One region of the Streptomyces sp. NBC_01498 genome, then DNA from elsewhere that is predicted to be linked to it. Evidence: riboswitches for the same ligand, from Rfam matches in the RefSeq annotation. Region 1 holds a riboswitch; the other holds the start of a gene.

Region 1 (7,260 bases):
GGCAGCCATCTTACGACCTGTACGTCCTGTACATTTTTTACGGACGGACGACCGGGACACGTCCGGCATCCGCGTCCGAGGAGAGGTACGCCATGAACCGCCCCGCCGCCCGCCACGTCCTGCCGGAGTTCACCGAGCGGACCAGCACCGGAACCCGCTCCCTCGACCCGTACTCCAAGCTCTTCGAGGGGCGGATCATCTTCCTCGGCACCCCGCTGGACGACACGGCGGCCAACGATGTGGTCGTCCAGCTGCTGAATCTCGAATACACCGCCCCGGACCAGGACATCGCGCTCTACATCAACTCCCCCGGCGGCCCGCTGAGCGCCATGACGGCCGTCTACGACACGATGCGGGTCGTCGGCTGCGACGTGTCGACCACCTGCCTCGGACAGGCCGCGTCGACCGCCGCCGTGCTGCTCGCCGCCGGCGCCCCGGGCAAGCGGATGGCGCTCCCCGGCGCGCGCGTGGTCCTCCAGCAGCCGGGAATCGAGGAGCCCGTACGCGGCCAGCCGTCCGACCTCGCCCTCCACGCGGAGGAGTTGCTGCGGCTGCGCGCCCTGATGGCGGGGGCCCTGGTACGGCACACCGGGCAGAGCGCCGAGCGGATCGACGCCGACATCGACCGGGACACGGTCTTCGACGCGGCGGGCGCCGTCGCGTACGGGCTGGTGGACGAGGTCACGCGGGACCGCAGGGCCTCCCTCGGCCTCAACACCCCCGGGTGAACGGCCGATGCCGACACCGGAACCGCCGCCGCTGCCCGCCCTGACCCGCGCCGAGGGCGATGTCGTCGACACCTACCTCCGGGTCGTGGACCTGGTCGGCCGGATCAACCCCGCGCGCACGGACGACACGTACGGCGCGCTGCGCGCCGCCCAGGCGCTGGTGGCGGGCGCCGCCGCCCTGCGTGACGCGCTGGCGCTGATGCACGCGCGGGGCGAGACGGAGCTGCACACGGCGACCCTGGACCGTACGCTCCGGGCACTCGACGGGGAGCGCAGGGCCCGGCGCGTCACCATGCCGCCCGGAACGGTGACTTGACGCGAACCTGCTGAGGACACGCGCCGGGCGGGCCCCTCCGCGCGGCGCGCGGCTGCCCGTTCGGCGTACCGACCCGCCCGGCGCGATCCGGACGGCGACTTGCGGCCCGGAATCCGCCGTCCGGCGGCAACCCCCCACGACACCGCAGGTACGGCGTGCGACCGGCCCTCTCCCGCGTTCACCGGATCGGGCGCATCTACACAAATAGGTCAAGCGTGACGAGAATCACATATCGTCGTTTCAACTCGGAAATGTGCTGAGGCCGCGTCAAGATCCGTCTGACGACAAGCCCCCGCCACCTCGGCGGGGCGGTCCGGGTGGACGCCGAGTCCTGCCGCCGCTCCGGATGCCTGGTCGACACGAGTGGATCGGCAGGAGTGGAGGACCCGGGCAGTTCGGGGCGGTCCGACCATGGACGGCTCCTCGGGGTGAAGTCGCAGCCGCGACCGGACATCTTCGCCTGTCCGAACCCGACAGGTCATCCTTCACAGGCGGCTGACGAAGGGTTGCGCATGTCCGCGCAGACACATGTCCCGTCGCTGCTCTCCCGGGCCGGTACCGCCTCGGTCCTCCTCGCCGCCGTCGGCGGCGCGATGCTGGCGCCCGCCGCCGTGCCCGAGGCCCACGCCCTGCCCGCCGCCTCCAAGGCGCTGAACGTGGCCGCTTCCAAGAAGGGCTCCCCGTACAAGTACGGGGCGACCGGCCCGCACCGGTTCGACTGTTCGGGCCTGACGCAGTTCTCGTACAAGAAGGCCGGCAAGAAGCTGCCGCGCACGGCGCAGCAGCAGTACAACAAGACCCGCCGGGTCTCCGCCTCCGGCCGCAAAAAGGGTGACCTGGTGTTCTTCCACTACAGAGGCAGCGTCTACCACGTGGGGATCTACGCCGGGAAGGGCAGGATCTGGCATTCCCCGAAGACCGGTCAGGTGGTGCGGCTGGAGCGCATCTGGTCCAAGGGCGTGCGGTACGGCCGGGTCCGGTGACGACCGCCGCCGCCACCCGGCCACCGCCGCCGTCCGCCCGCGGCGGCGCCCCGTCGCCGCCGGGTCCGCTCAGTCCCGGGTCCGGGGCGACGGCCAGGGCAGGGTGACCCAGACCGTCTTGCCGCCGTCCTCGGTGGGTGTGATGACCAGTCCGCCGCCGTACTCGGCGGTCAGCGACCGGACGATGACCATGCCGCGGCCGTGGTCCTGCCGGCCGTCGGCCGGGAGCCGGCGCGGCCACCGGGGGTGGCTGTCGGTGACGCCGAGGCGCAGCCACTCGTCGCGCTCCAGCCGGAGGTCGACCGTGAAGACCGGCGACCTGCCGAAGGTGTGCTGCACGGCGTTGGTCGCGAGTTCCGAGAGGATGAGGCGAACCGTTTCGGCGGTGTCGGAGCCGTCCGGCAGCCCCCACTCGGCGAGCACACGCGCGACATGTCCGCGCGCCTGGCGTACCGAAACCGGATCGCTCGGCAGGGTGACGGATGCTTCCTGATGGTCTGCCATGGCGACGCTGCCCCTTCCCACCGGGACGCAGACCGGCCTATGGCTGATGCCCGCGGGTACGTCCCCGGATTGCGCTGCGCGCCACACTGCCATCAACGGCGGCCCCGGGAGGGGTGATCCGCCGGGATTTGACCCCCTCTGTCGCTCTAAGCGGTGAACTCTGCGACGAGAGACCGGATGTGAACACGCTCAAGTTCCGGGTGTCCGCGGCCGAGAGGGGAGGCGCCCGCGTGGTGGCGTGCGCCGGGCGGTCAGCGGGCGTGCGCCCGTGCGTCGGCGGGGGCGGTCGCGACGATCGTGGCCAGCGCCTCCCCGATCTGCGCGTCCGTCAGGTCGGCGCGGGCGGTGAGCCTGATGCGGGAGATCCCGTCGGGCACCGACGGCGGCCGGAAGCAGCCCACCACCAGCCCGGCCGCCCGGCAGTCGGCGGCCCAGCGCACCGCCGCGCCGGGTGAGGGGGCCCGTACGGAGACGACGGCGGCGTCCGGGCGTACGGCGGTCAGCCCCGCCGCGGTCAGCCCCCGGTGCAGCGCGTGCGCGACGGCGCGGGCCCGCACCGCCAGCGACGGGTCCTCGCGCAGCAGCCGCAGACTCGCCAGCGCGGCGCCGGCCGAGGCGGGCGCGAGTCCGGTGTCGAAGATGAACGACCGTGCCGTGTTGACCAGTTGGTCGATCACCCGCGCCGGGCCGAGCACCGCGCCGCCCTGACTGCCCAGCGCCTTGGAGAGCGTGAGGGTGGCCACGGTGCCCGGATCGCCCGCGAGGCCCGCCGCGTGCACGGCGCCGCGCCCGCCCTCGCCGAGCACGCCGAGTCCGTGCGCGTCGTCCACGAGCAGCGCGGCGCCCCGGGTACGGCACACCTCGGCGAGCCGGGCGAGCGGCGCCGCGTCGCCGTCCACCGAGAACACCGAGTCGCTGACGGCCAGGGCCCGGACGCCCGGGTGCGCTTCGAGGGTCTTGTCCACGGCCGGGGGGTCCGCGTGCGGGACGACCACGGTCTCGGCGCGGGAGAGCCGGCAACCGTCCACGATGGAGGCGTGGTTGGCGGCGTCCGACACGACGAGCGAGCCGCGCGCGGTCAGTGCGGTGAGGGCGGCGAGGTTCGCGGCGTATCCGGACGACAGGACGAGCGCCGCCTCGAAACCGCAGAAGTCGGCCAGTTCACGCTCCAGTTCGGTGTGGAGCGCGGTCGTTCCGGTGACGAGCCGGGAGCCGGTGGCGCCCGCGCCCCAGCGGTGTGCCGCGTCGGCCGCCGCGCGTGTCGTCACCGGGTGGTGGGTGAGGCCGAGGTAGTCGTTGCTCGCCAGGTCCAGGAGGGCGGAACCGGCGGCGCGGGGCCGCAGGGTGCGGACGAGTCCGGACCGCTCGCGCCTTTGCGCCTCGTCGTCGATCCAGCCGAACGGGTCCGGTGGCGTGGACGACGCGGACGGGTCGCCGGGCGCGGAGCGCTCGGGCGGCGCGGGCCGCTCGCCCGGCACGGACGCCTCGCGCTGCGCCGACGGCTCGGAAGAGGGCACGGCTCGGGTCCTTCCGCTCGGGTCCTGGTGTCGACGGCCCACCGACCCTAACCGCACGTCGGCGCGGTCCGGGTGTGGTCATCCACACACCGGGACGGGGGCGTCTTGTGGGATTCATTCTTGGCCCGGGACCGCGCCGTAGGACAGGATCGGCGCCATGGACCTGCTGAACACACTGGTGGACAAGGGCCTTCGGCGCGAGGCGCCGTCGCGCGAGGAGGCGCTCGCCGTACTGGCGACGTCCGACGACGAGCTGCTCGACGTGGTGGCCGCGGCCGGAAAGGTGCGCCGCCAGTGGTTCGGGCGGCGGGTCAAGCTGAACTACCTGGTCAACCTGAAGTCCGGGCTCTGCCCCGAGGACTGCTCCTACTGCTCGCAGCGGCTGGGGTCCAAGGCCGAGATCCTCAAGTACACCTGGCTCAAGCCCGACGAGGCGACGAAGGCGGCGGCGGCCGGGGTGGCGGGCGGCGCGAAGCGGGTCTGTCTGGTGGCGAGCGGCCGGGGCCCGACGGACCGGGACATCGACCGGGTCTCGCGGACGATCGGCGCGATCAAGGAACAGGACCCGGAGGTCGAGGTCTGCGCCTGTCTGGGGCTGCTCTCGGACGGTCAGGCGGAGCGGCTGAAGGAGGCCGGCGCCGACGCGTACAACCACAACCTCAACACCTCCGAGGCCACCTACGGCGACATCACCACCACCCACACCTACGCGGACCGGGTGGAGACCGTCCGGCACGCGCGGGGCGCGGGCCTGTCGGCCTGTTCGGGGCTGATCGCGGGCATGGGCGAGAGCGACGCCGACCTGGTGGACGTGGTGTTCGCGCTGCGGGAGCTGGACCCGGACTCGGTGCCGGTCAACTTCCTGATCCCGTTCGAGGGCACGCCGCTGGCCGGGGAGTGGAACCTGACGCCGCAGCGGGCGCTGCGCATCCTGGCGATGGTGCGGTTCGTCTGCCCCGACGTGGAGGTGCGGCTCGCGGGCGGGCGCGAGGTGCATCTGCGGTCGATGCAGCCGCTGGCGCTGCACCTGGTCAACTCGATCTTCCTCGGCGACTACCTCACCAGTGAGGGCCAGGAGGGCAAGGCGGACCTGGAGATGATCGCGGACGCCGGTTTCGAGGTAGAGGGCGCGGGCACGCGGACGCTGCCCGCGCACCGGAGCGACGGATGCGCGAGCGCGTGCGGCCCGGCGGAGGCCGACGAGGAGCAGCCGGCCGACCGGGCGGAGAGCGGCGGGGCCCGTACGGATCTGGTGACCGTACGGCGCCGGGGAGCCGGGACGGATCTGGCGCCCAATGCCTGACACCCGGGCGGCGGACCCGTCCGGCCTGTCCGGGCGGGCCGCCCTCGCGCCGGAGGAACTGCTGGCGCTCGACCGGGCCCATGTCTGGCATCCGTACGGCCCGATGCCCGGCCGCACCGACCCGCTGGTCGTGGAGTCCGCCTCGGGCGTACGGCTCCGGCTCGCCGAACCGGCGCACGGGCAGCGCGAGTTGGTCGACGGCATGGCGTCCTGGTGGTCCGCGGTGCACGGCTACAACCACCCCGTCCTCAACGAGGCGGCGCACGCCCAGCTCGCCCGGATGAGCCATGTGATGTTCGGCGGGCTCACCCATGAGCCCGCCGTGCGGCTCGCGGCCCGGCTCGTGGAGATCACCCCGGAACCGCTGCGGCACGTCTTCCTCGCCGACTCCGGTTCGGTGGCGGTGGAGGTCGCGGTCAAGATGTGCCTCCAGTACTGGCGTTCGCTCGGCCGCCCGGCCAAACGGCGGCTGCTGACCTGGCGCGGCGGCTACCACGGGGACACCTGGCAGCCCATGTCGGTGTGCGACCCCGAGGGCGGGATGCACGGGCTCTGGTCGGGGCTGCTGCCGCGCCAGCTCTTCGCCGACGCGCCGCCCGACGGCTTCGAGCCGTACAGCGAGACGTACGCGGACCAGCTGCGCGGTCTCGTCGCGCGCCACGCGGACGAACTGGCCGCGGTGATCGTGGAGCCGGTCGTGCAGGGCGCGGGCGGCATGCGCTTCCACTCCCCCGCGTATGTGCGGGTACTGCGCGAGGCGTGCGACGAGTACGGCGTGCTGCTGATCCTCGACGAGATCGCCACCGGCTTCGGACGTACGGGCGAGCTGTTCGCGGCGGAGCACGCCGGGATCTCCCCCGATGTGATGTGCGTGGGCAAGGCGCTGACCGGTGGTTATCTCACGATGGGCGCGACGCTGTGCACCTCGGAGGTGGCCGACGGCATCTCACGCGGCGAGGTTCCGGTCCTCGCCCACGGACCCACCTTCATGGGCAATCCGCTGGCCTCGGCCGTGGCGTGCGCCTCGATCGACCTGCTGCTCGGCCAGGACTGGCGGGGCGAGGTGCAACGGATCGGGGCGGGGCTGCGCGACGGACTCGCGGAGACCACGTCGCTGCCCGGGGTGAAGGACGTGCGGGTCCTCGGCGCGATCGGGGTCGTGCAACTCGACCGTGAGGTGGACATGGCGGCGGCGACCCGGGCGGCGGTGCGGGAGGGCGTGTGGCTGCGGCCGTTCCGCGACCTCGTCTACACGATGCCGCCCTATGTGACGGACGACGCCGACGTCGCGCGGATCTGCCGCGCGGTGACGGCGGCGGCGCGGGAGGGCTGAGATGCCGGTGGTGATCGTCTCCGGGACGGGGACGGAGATCGGCAAGACCGTCGTCACGGCGGCCGTGGCGGCACTGGCGCTGGCCGGAGGCCGTACGGTCGCGGTGCTGAAGCCCGCGCAGACCGGTGTCGGCCCCGGTGAGCCCGGTGACACGGCCGAGGTGACGCGCCTGGCGGGCGCGGTCACGGCCGTCGAACTGGCCCGGTTCCCGGAGCCGTTGGCGCCCGCGACAGCCGCCGCGCGGGCCGCTCTGCCGCCCGTACGGCCCGAGGAGATCGCCGAGGCGGCCGGGAAACTGGCCACCGAGCACGATCTGGTGCTGGTCGAGGGCGCGGGCGGGCTGCTGGTCCGGTTCGACGCCGCGGGCGGCACCCTCGCGGACGCCGCCCGGCTGCTGGGCGCCCCGGTGCTGGTGGTGGCGCCCGCCGGGCTCGGCACCCTCAACGCGACCGCCCTGACGACCGAGGCGCTCCGGGCGCGCGGGCTCGACGCGCTGGGGGTGGTGATCGGCGCGTGGCCCGCCGCGCCGGACCTGGCGGCACGCTGCAACCTGGCGGATCTGCCGGACGTGGCGGG
Region 2 (7,260 bases), 5.8 Mb from region 1:
CGCCGACGAGACCCGGGACCCCCACGGCGTCACGCCCTGCACGGGAACGGCCCTGCTCGTCGAGGCGCTGACCCGCGCACTGCCCGGCCGCGGCGTCCACACCGGCCCGCTCACCGGCTCCGGCCATGTGGTGCGCGGCCCCGAACGGGCCGCGCTGCGCGCCACCGGAGCCGTCGCGGTGGACATGGAGTCCGCCGCCACGCTCCGCAGCGCGCTGCGCGCCGGAGCCCGCCCCGTTGCCGCCGTACGGGTGGTCGTGGACGCCCCGGAGCACGAACTGGTCCGTATTGGCACGGTCAGCGGTGGAATATCAGCTTTCCGTGTCCTTCGTGCCGTCATTCCGGCTTTTCTTGAATGGCACCGTTCTTTGCTGCTCCCCAGGAGGTGAGCTCGATGGCCATGCCGCTCCGCCAGACCATCAGGGTCGGGACGTATCTCGTTGAACAGAAGCTCCGCAAGCGTGAGAAGTTCCCGCTCATCGTCGAGCTGGAACCGCTCTTCGCGTGCAATCTCGCCTGTGAGGGCTGCGGCAAGATCCAGCACCCGGCAGGGGTCCTGAAGCAGCGCATGCCCGTGGCACAGGCGGTGGGGGCGGTGCTCGAATCCGGGGCACCGATGGTCTCCATCGCCGGCGGCGAGCCGCTGATGCATCCTCAGATCGACGAGATCGTCCGGCAGTTGGTCGCCAAGAAGAAGTACGTCTTCCTCTGCACCAACGCGATGCTGATGCGCAAGAAGATGGACAAGTTCACGCCGTCCCCGTACTTCGCGTTCGCCGTGCACATCGACGGCCTGCGCGAGCGGCACGACGAGTCCGTCGCCAAGGAAGGGGTCTTCGACGAGGCGGTGGAGGCGATGAAGGAAGCCAAGAAGCGCGGCTTCCGTGTCACCACCAACTCCACGTTCTTCAACACCGACACCCCGCAGACCATCATCGAGGTCCTCAACTACCTCAACGACGACCTGAAGGTCGACGAGATGATGATCTCGCCCGCGTACGCCTACGAGAAGGCGCCCGACCAGGAGCACTTCCTGGGCGTCGAGCAGACGCGGGAACTGTTCAAGAAGGCGTTCTCCGGCGGCAACAGGAGCCGCTGGCGCCTCAACCACTCCCCGCTCTTCCTGGACTTCCTGGAGGGCAAGGCCGACTTCCCGTGCACGGCCTGGGCGATCCCCAACTACTCGCTCTTCGGCTGGCAGCGCCCCTGCTACCTGATGAGCGACGGGTACGTCCCGACGTACAAGGAACTCGTCGAGGAGACCGACTGGGACAAGTACGGCCGGGGCAAGGACCCGCGCTGCGCCAACTGCATGGCGCACTGCGGCTACGAACCGACGGCCGTGCTCGCCACCATGGGCTCCCTCAAGGAGTCGCTGCGAGCGGTACGGGAGACGGTCAGCGGCGGCACGTGAGACCCGTGCGGCGTACGACCGGCGGCGCGTGACGTCCCGGTCGGCGGAGGGGAGGGCGGCCACCGCCGCCCGCCCCTCCGTCGGCCGCGCGCGGCCACCGGCCGTGCCGCACGGCACCGCGCGGTACGAGGACACAGCGAGGAGACGACGGGATGACGGCATGACGGAGTCCGCGGAGCACGTGACGGCCGGGAAGACCGGGCCCCGGGCGGCACCCGCCCCGGGCAAGGGCTTCGACCTCGCGACACTGCTGGCCGAACGCGGCGGTGAACGCTACGAGTTGCACTCCGCGCACCTCAACCACCAACTCCCGCGCATGCTGCGCACCCTCGGCTTCGACAAGGTCTACGAACGCGCCGAGGGCGCCTACTTCTGGGACGCCGACGGCAACGACTACCTCGACATGCTCGCCGGCTTCGGCGTGATGGGGCTCGGCCGCCACCACCCCGTCGTACGCAAGGCCCTGCACGACGTCCTCGACGCCTCGCTCGCCGATCTCACCCGTTTCGACTGCCAGCCGCTGCCGGGCCTGCTCGCCGAGCGACTGCTCGCCCACAGCCCGCACCTGGACCGGGTCTTCTTCGGCAACAGCGGTACGGAAGCCGTCGAGACGGCCCTGAAGTTCGCCCGGTACGCCACCGGGAAGCCCAGGATTCTCTACTGCTCCCACGCCTTTCACGGCCTGACCACGGGCTCGCTCTCCGTCAACGGCGAGGCAGGGTTCCGCGACGGCTTCGCCCCGCTGCTCCCCGACACCGCCCTGGAGATGGGTGATCTCGACTCCCTGGAGCGGGAGTTGGCCCGAGGCGATGTGGCGGGCTTCGTGGTCGAACCGATCCAGGGCAAGGGCGTGCACGCCACGCCGCCCGGATTCCTGCGGGCCGCACAGGAGTTGCTGCACCGGCACGGGGCGCTCCTGATCGCCGACGAGGTGCAGAGCGGGCTCGGCAGGACCGGGGACTTCTACGCGTACCAGCACGAGGAAGGCGTCGAGCCGGACCTGGTGTGTGTGGCCAAGGCGCTCTCCGGCGGCTATGTGCCGGTCGGCGCGACCCTCGGCAAGGACTGGATCTTCAAGAAGGTCTACTCCTCGATGGACCGGGTCCTGGTCCACTCGGCCAGCTTCGGTTCCAACGCCCAGGCGATGGCGGCCGGTCTCGCGGTCCTGTCGGTGATCGAGGACGAGCGGCTCGTCGCCAACGCCGGGGCGACCGGTGATCTGCTGCGGTCACGGCTGGCCGCGCTGGTCGACCGGTACGAACTGCTGCGCGAGGTGCGCGGCCGGGGGCTGATGATCGGCATCGAGTTCGGGCGGCCCGCCTCGCTCGGGCTGCGGAGCCGCTGGACGATGCTCCAGGCGGCCCGGAAGGGGCTCTTCGCGCAGATGGTCGTGGTGCCGCTGCTCCAGAAGCACCGCATCCTCACCCAGGTCTCCGGGGACCGGCTGGAAGTGATCAAGCTGATTCCCCCGCTGAACGTCGGGGAGCGGGAGGTCGACCGCTTCGTGACGGCGTTCACGGCGGTGATGGACGACGCCCATCGCGGGGGTGGGCTGATGTGGGACTTCGGCCGGACGCTGATGAAGCAGGCCCTCGCCCAGCGCTGACAGACACCCGTTTCTTGCCTCCGAGGCAAGGAACTTGCCTCGGAGGAAAATTCCTGGCGGAATGGACCCATGAACCTTCCCGCCGACGCCCGCGAACCCGAGGCGGCAGAGGACCTGCCGGACGTCGCCCCGCGCCTGCGTGAGCTGCGGCGCGGCCGGAGCCTCACCCTGGAGGCCGCCGCCGCGAGAGCCGGGCTCTCCCCGGCCCATCTCTCCCGGCTGGAAACCGGGCGCAGGCAGCCCTCGCTGCCCATGCTGCTCGGTCTGGCCCGCGTCTACGGTACGACGGTCTCCGAGCTGCTCGGAGAGGTGCCGCCCGAGTCCGACCCCGTGATCCGCGCGGCGCGCGCGGAACCCGTGGAGGCCGACGGCTGGACGTACCGCCGGGCGGGCAGCGCCTCCGGCCGGGCCATGCAGCCCCTGCGGGTGACCGTGCCGTACGGGGCGCAGGGCGACCTCGTCCGGGTCCATCCCGGCGAGGAGTGGATCCATGTCCTGGAGGGCCGGCTGAGGCTGGGCCTCGGGGACGGCGTCCATGTCCTCGGCCCCGGTGACAGCGCCCACTTCGACTCGACCACACCGCACCGGCTCGCGGCGGCCGGCCCCGGCGGCGCCGAGCTGCTGTTCGTACACACCCTGCTGACCAGTCCCGTCGCCGAGCTGTGCCTGCCGGGCGGGGCCCACCGCCGCTGACCTGCGGTCAGCCACCACCGGACCGAGAGAGGCCGTCACCATGCCCGACACGTCACCGAAGCAGGAGCAGGAGCAGGAGCAGGAGCAGGAGCAGGACCTGGTCCAGGTCCAGGAGCGGCGAGGTCGGGAGCGGGCGCCGCTGTCCGAGGCGCCCGCACCGTCCGCCGCCTGCGACATGTCGGCCACGCCCGACTCACCCGTTATGTCTGACTCGTCCGCCGCGCCCGCTCCGTCCGTCATGGACGAGGAGCGCAATTTCCCCCGGGGTCTCGCCATCCGGCTCTTCGCCTACCTGGTCGCGGGCCATGTCCTGGCCGGCTTCCTCTATCTGCTCTTCGAGGCGGGCGCCAAAGGCCGGTAGGCCCTGTCCGGCGCCCGCCCGGGGCCGTACTACCCCTCGTCGACCAGGCGTGCCCGCAGCCGTTCGCGCCGCTCGTCCGTCAGCCCCAGCCCGTCCGCGAGGTAGCGGTCGATGCTGCCCCACGTCTCCTCCATCGTCGTGAACGCCGTTTCGAGATACACGGCACGCGCGTCGAAGAGGGGCGCCAGCAGTTCGAGCACCTCCGGCGACGTTCCCTCGGGCGACGGGTCGCCGCGGCGCACCAGATACCGGCGGGCCGGGGCGTTGGACTTCAGATAGTCGGCCTCGATCGCGTCCCGCTCCACGCCCACGGCGAGCAGCGACACCGCGACCGAGAGTCCGGCCCGGTCCTTGCCCGCCGCGCAGTGCATCAGCGCGGGCAGGCTCTCCTCCGCCAGCGCGTGCAGCACACGCCGGTGCTCGGCGGTGCGGTCCAGAATGATGGAACGGTACGAAGCGGTCATCCGGGACACCCCTTTGCCGTCCGCGAGGATGGACCGCAGCTGGTCGAGATCCCCGTGGCGGACCATCTTCCAGAACTCCGTGCCGTCGGCCGGGTCGGTGAGCGGGATGTTCACATTGCGTACGCCGGCCAGTTCGACGTCCAGGCCGTCGAGCTTCTGGTCGGCCGCGTTGCGGAAGTCGAAGATCGTATGCAGCCCCAGCGACGTGAGGAACGCTCTGTCCTCGGCGGTGGCATGGGCGAGGTGGCCGCTGCGGAAGAGCCGTCCGTACCGTACGCGCCGCCCGTCGACCGTGGGCAGACCGCCCACGTCGCGGAAGTTGCGTACCCCGGCCAGAACGGGCTCGGCCGACGGGATCTGCTGCGGCACCTCGTGCGTCACGTGAGCTCCTCCGCGTCTCCGGACGGCGCTGGTCGCCGACCTGTCGCGCTCCGACTTTACGACATGGGCACCCATCGAATAGTCGTACTAAAGGGTTTCTGGTCGTAATGCCGGATTGTGAGTAACACGCCCAGGAAGAAGGGGAGATGGAGGGAAATAGTCGTCCGTGGGTGAGCAGGATCTCATCCGTGACGGTGTGTGGCCGTGCCCGGCCGGGGGAGGCCGAGGGAATCGGTGCGACGCACGGAATTCACCGGTCCGTTTCCACGCAGGGTGACCGGTTCCGGCGGCCGGTATTCGCGGCACTGATTGCCGGAGCAAAGCAACGGGTTGTCCGCGCCGGTCCGCCCGGCTTAACGTCACCGCAATCCGAACGGACCGCCGAATCCTGCCGCCGTTCGGAATCCGCATCCATCCAGCACCCATTCACGTGTGGCAGGAGCGGGGGACCCAGGTAGTACGCCGTTCCGGAGAATCGGGACGGCTCGGGGTGAAGCCGCGTCAACGCGCGGCCGGGCATCTCCAGTCCGAACCCGACAGCTCACCTCGCAGGCGCCGGAGAGGAATTCGCCATGCCCGCAAAGGGTAAGCACCGCCGTCCGAGGAACAACCCGATAGTGCGTGGATTCGTCGTCGCCGGAACGGGCGGCGCGGCCCTCGCTATTCCGCTCGTGGGCGCCACGGGTGCCCACGCCGCCGAGCAGACCGGTGCCCCGTCGTCCGTCACCGCCGCGTCCGCCGCCTCCGTCGCGCACACGGCCGCCGCTCCCGCCGGGCAGCGGGCCGGGACCAAGCGCGGGTCCGTCTACACGGTGAAGCCGGGGGACTACCTCGCCAGAATCGCCCAGACGCACCACGTCCGGGGCGGCTGGCACACGCTCTACGAGGACAACCGCGAGGCCGTCGGCGACAACCCGTCGCTGATCCACCCGGGCCTCAAGCTCACCATCGGCGCCCAGGCCAAGGCGACGGCCGGGGGCCGTGCCGACGGCGCCGCGAAGAAGAAGGCCGCGCCCGCCAAGCCCGCCCCGGCGAAGCCCGCGCCCGCTCGGCCCGCCCCGAAGGCCGACACCGCCGCCGACACCGCCCCTGACACCACGGCCGCGCAGCCCGCCGCGCCGAGCGCCGCGTCCGGCTACACGGCCCCCGTCGACGGCGCCGCCATCACCACCCAGTACCGCGCGTCCGGCAGCAGTTGGGCCAGCGGCTACCACACCGGCGTCGACTTCGCGGTCGGCACCGGCACCACCGTCAAGGCGGTCGCCCCCGGCACCGTCGTCTCGGCGGGCTGGGCCGGGTCGTACGGCAACGAGGTCGTCATCCGGCACGACGACGGCCAGTACTCGCAGTACGGCCATCTCTCCTCGATCTCCGTGTCGGCGGGCCAGAGTGTCGGCGCCGGTGACCAGATCGGTCTCTCCGGTTCCACCGGCAATTCCACCGGTCCGCACCTGCACTTCGAGATCCGCACCGGCCCGGGATACGGCTCCGACGTCGACCCGCTGGCGTATCTGCGCGAGCACGGCGTTTCTCTCTGACGCCTTTCTCTCCCCGGTCCCGACCGCAATCGGATTCACCGGAATCGGCTCCGCCGCAATCGGATCCACCGGAATCAGCCGTCGGCCGGCACCCCCGTGTGCCGGCCGACGGCTGTTCGTCCTTTCCCGGTGGAAATAACTCCGGACCCGATGTCGCTCGCGCGTCACCGAACCACCGGGAAAGGAAGGGACATCGGCCCGGTCGGCGGCGCCGCCGGTATCCGTTCCAGGACGCCGCCCGCGAAGACGTCGTACAACGGCAGTGTCTCCAGATGGACATAGCCGATGTGGCAGTCGCACGTCGTGAGCGGGCAGGGGCGCGGCCGGAGAGCCTCACGGTAGGAACCGTCGTACAGATTGCCCAACTCGGCCGGGACGAAGTGGCACCGGCGGACCCTGCCCTCGCCGTCCACCGAGATCACCGACTCGCCCGTGCGGCAGGGCAGCCCCGCCGACGAGTGCGGGTGGCGGCTGAACGGGAACAGCGGGTCGAGCGCGGTCCACTCCGCCGCCTCCTCGTCCGAGTACCCGCGTCCCTCGGCCGCGTTGACCCACAGATACACCTGGCCGGGGAGGTCGGCGCGGAGTCGGCGCGCCTGGTCCAGATGGTCCGGGAAACCCACCACACCCACACTGAACCGGACTCCCCCGCCTTCCAGTTCACGGCACTTGGCGAGGAAACGGTCGTACGGTGTCTGGCCCGGGTGATACGTGCACCACAGGGCCACCTTCGCGGGGTCGGCCGCCTTCAGCCAGTCGACGCGGCAGCTCAGATTCGTCTGGATGGCGACCCGGGCGACCTGC

The links. Region 1 has a riboswitch for cyclic di-AMP ahead of OG875_RS28085 (C40 family peptidase). Riboswitches for the same ligand answer to the same signal wherever they lie in the genome.
Region 2: linked by a shared signal. The riboswitch ahead of OG875_RS03000 (LysM peptidoglycan-binding domain-containing M23 family metallopeptidase) and the one ahead of OG875_RS28085 (C40 family peptidase) in region 1 are both predicted to bind cyclic di-AMP.

Annotation. Positions count from the first base shown of each region.
Region 1 is NZ_CP109598.1:6,574,305-6,581,564, reverse strand. It holds gene OG875_RS28095 (ATP-dependent Clp protease proteolytic subunit) at 93-728, shown strand; gene OG875_RS28090 (hypothetical protein) at 736-1,044, shown strand; cyclic di-AMP (ydaO/yuaA leader) riboswitch at 1,382-1,553, shown strand; gene OG875_RS28085 (C40 family peptidase) at 1,557-2,027, shown strand; gene OG875_RS28080 (ATP-binding protein) at 2,097-2,531, opposite strand; gene OG875_RS28075 (8-amino-7-oxononanoate synthase) at 2,783-3,922, opposite strand; gene bioB (biotin synthase BioB) at 4,206-5,351, shown strand; gene OG875_RS28065 (adenosylmethionine--8-amino-7-oxononanoate transaminase) at 5,344-6,684, shown strand; gene bioD (dethiobiotin synthase) at 6,686-7,260, shown strand, end outside.
Region 2 is NZ_CP109598.1:792,403-799,662, reverse strand. It holds gene OG875_RS03030 (phosphorylase family protein) at 1-388, shown strand, start outside; gene hpnH (adenosyl-hopene transferase HpnH) at 394-1,413, shown strand; gene OG875_RS03020 (aspartate aminotransferase family protein) at 1,574-3,019, shown strand; gene OG875_RS03015 (helix-turn-helix domain-containing protein) at 3,089-3,712, shown strand; gene OG875_RS03010 (DUF6126 family protein) at 3,915-4,073, shown strand; gene OG875_RS03005 (tyrosine-protein phosphatase) at 4,103-4,906, opposite strand; cyclic di-AMP (ydaO/yuaA leader) riboswitch at 5,328-5,488, shown strand; gene OG875_RS03000 (LysM peptidoglycan-binding domain-containing M23 family metallopeptidase) at 5,491-6,456, shown strand; gene OG875_RS02995 (STM4011 family radical SAM protein) at 6,621-7,260, opposite strand, start outside.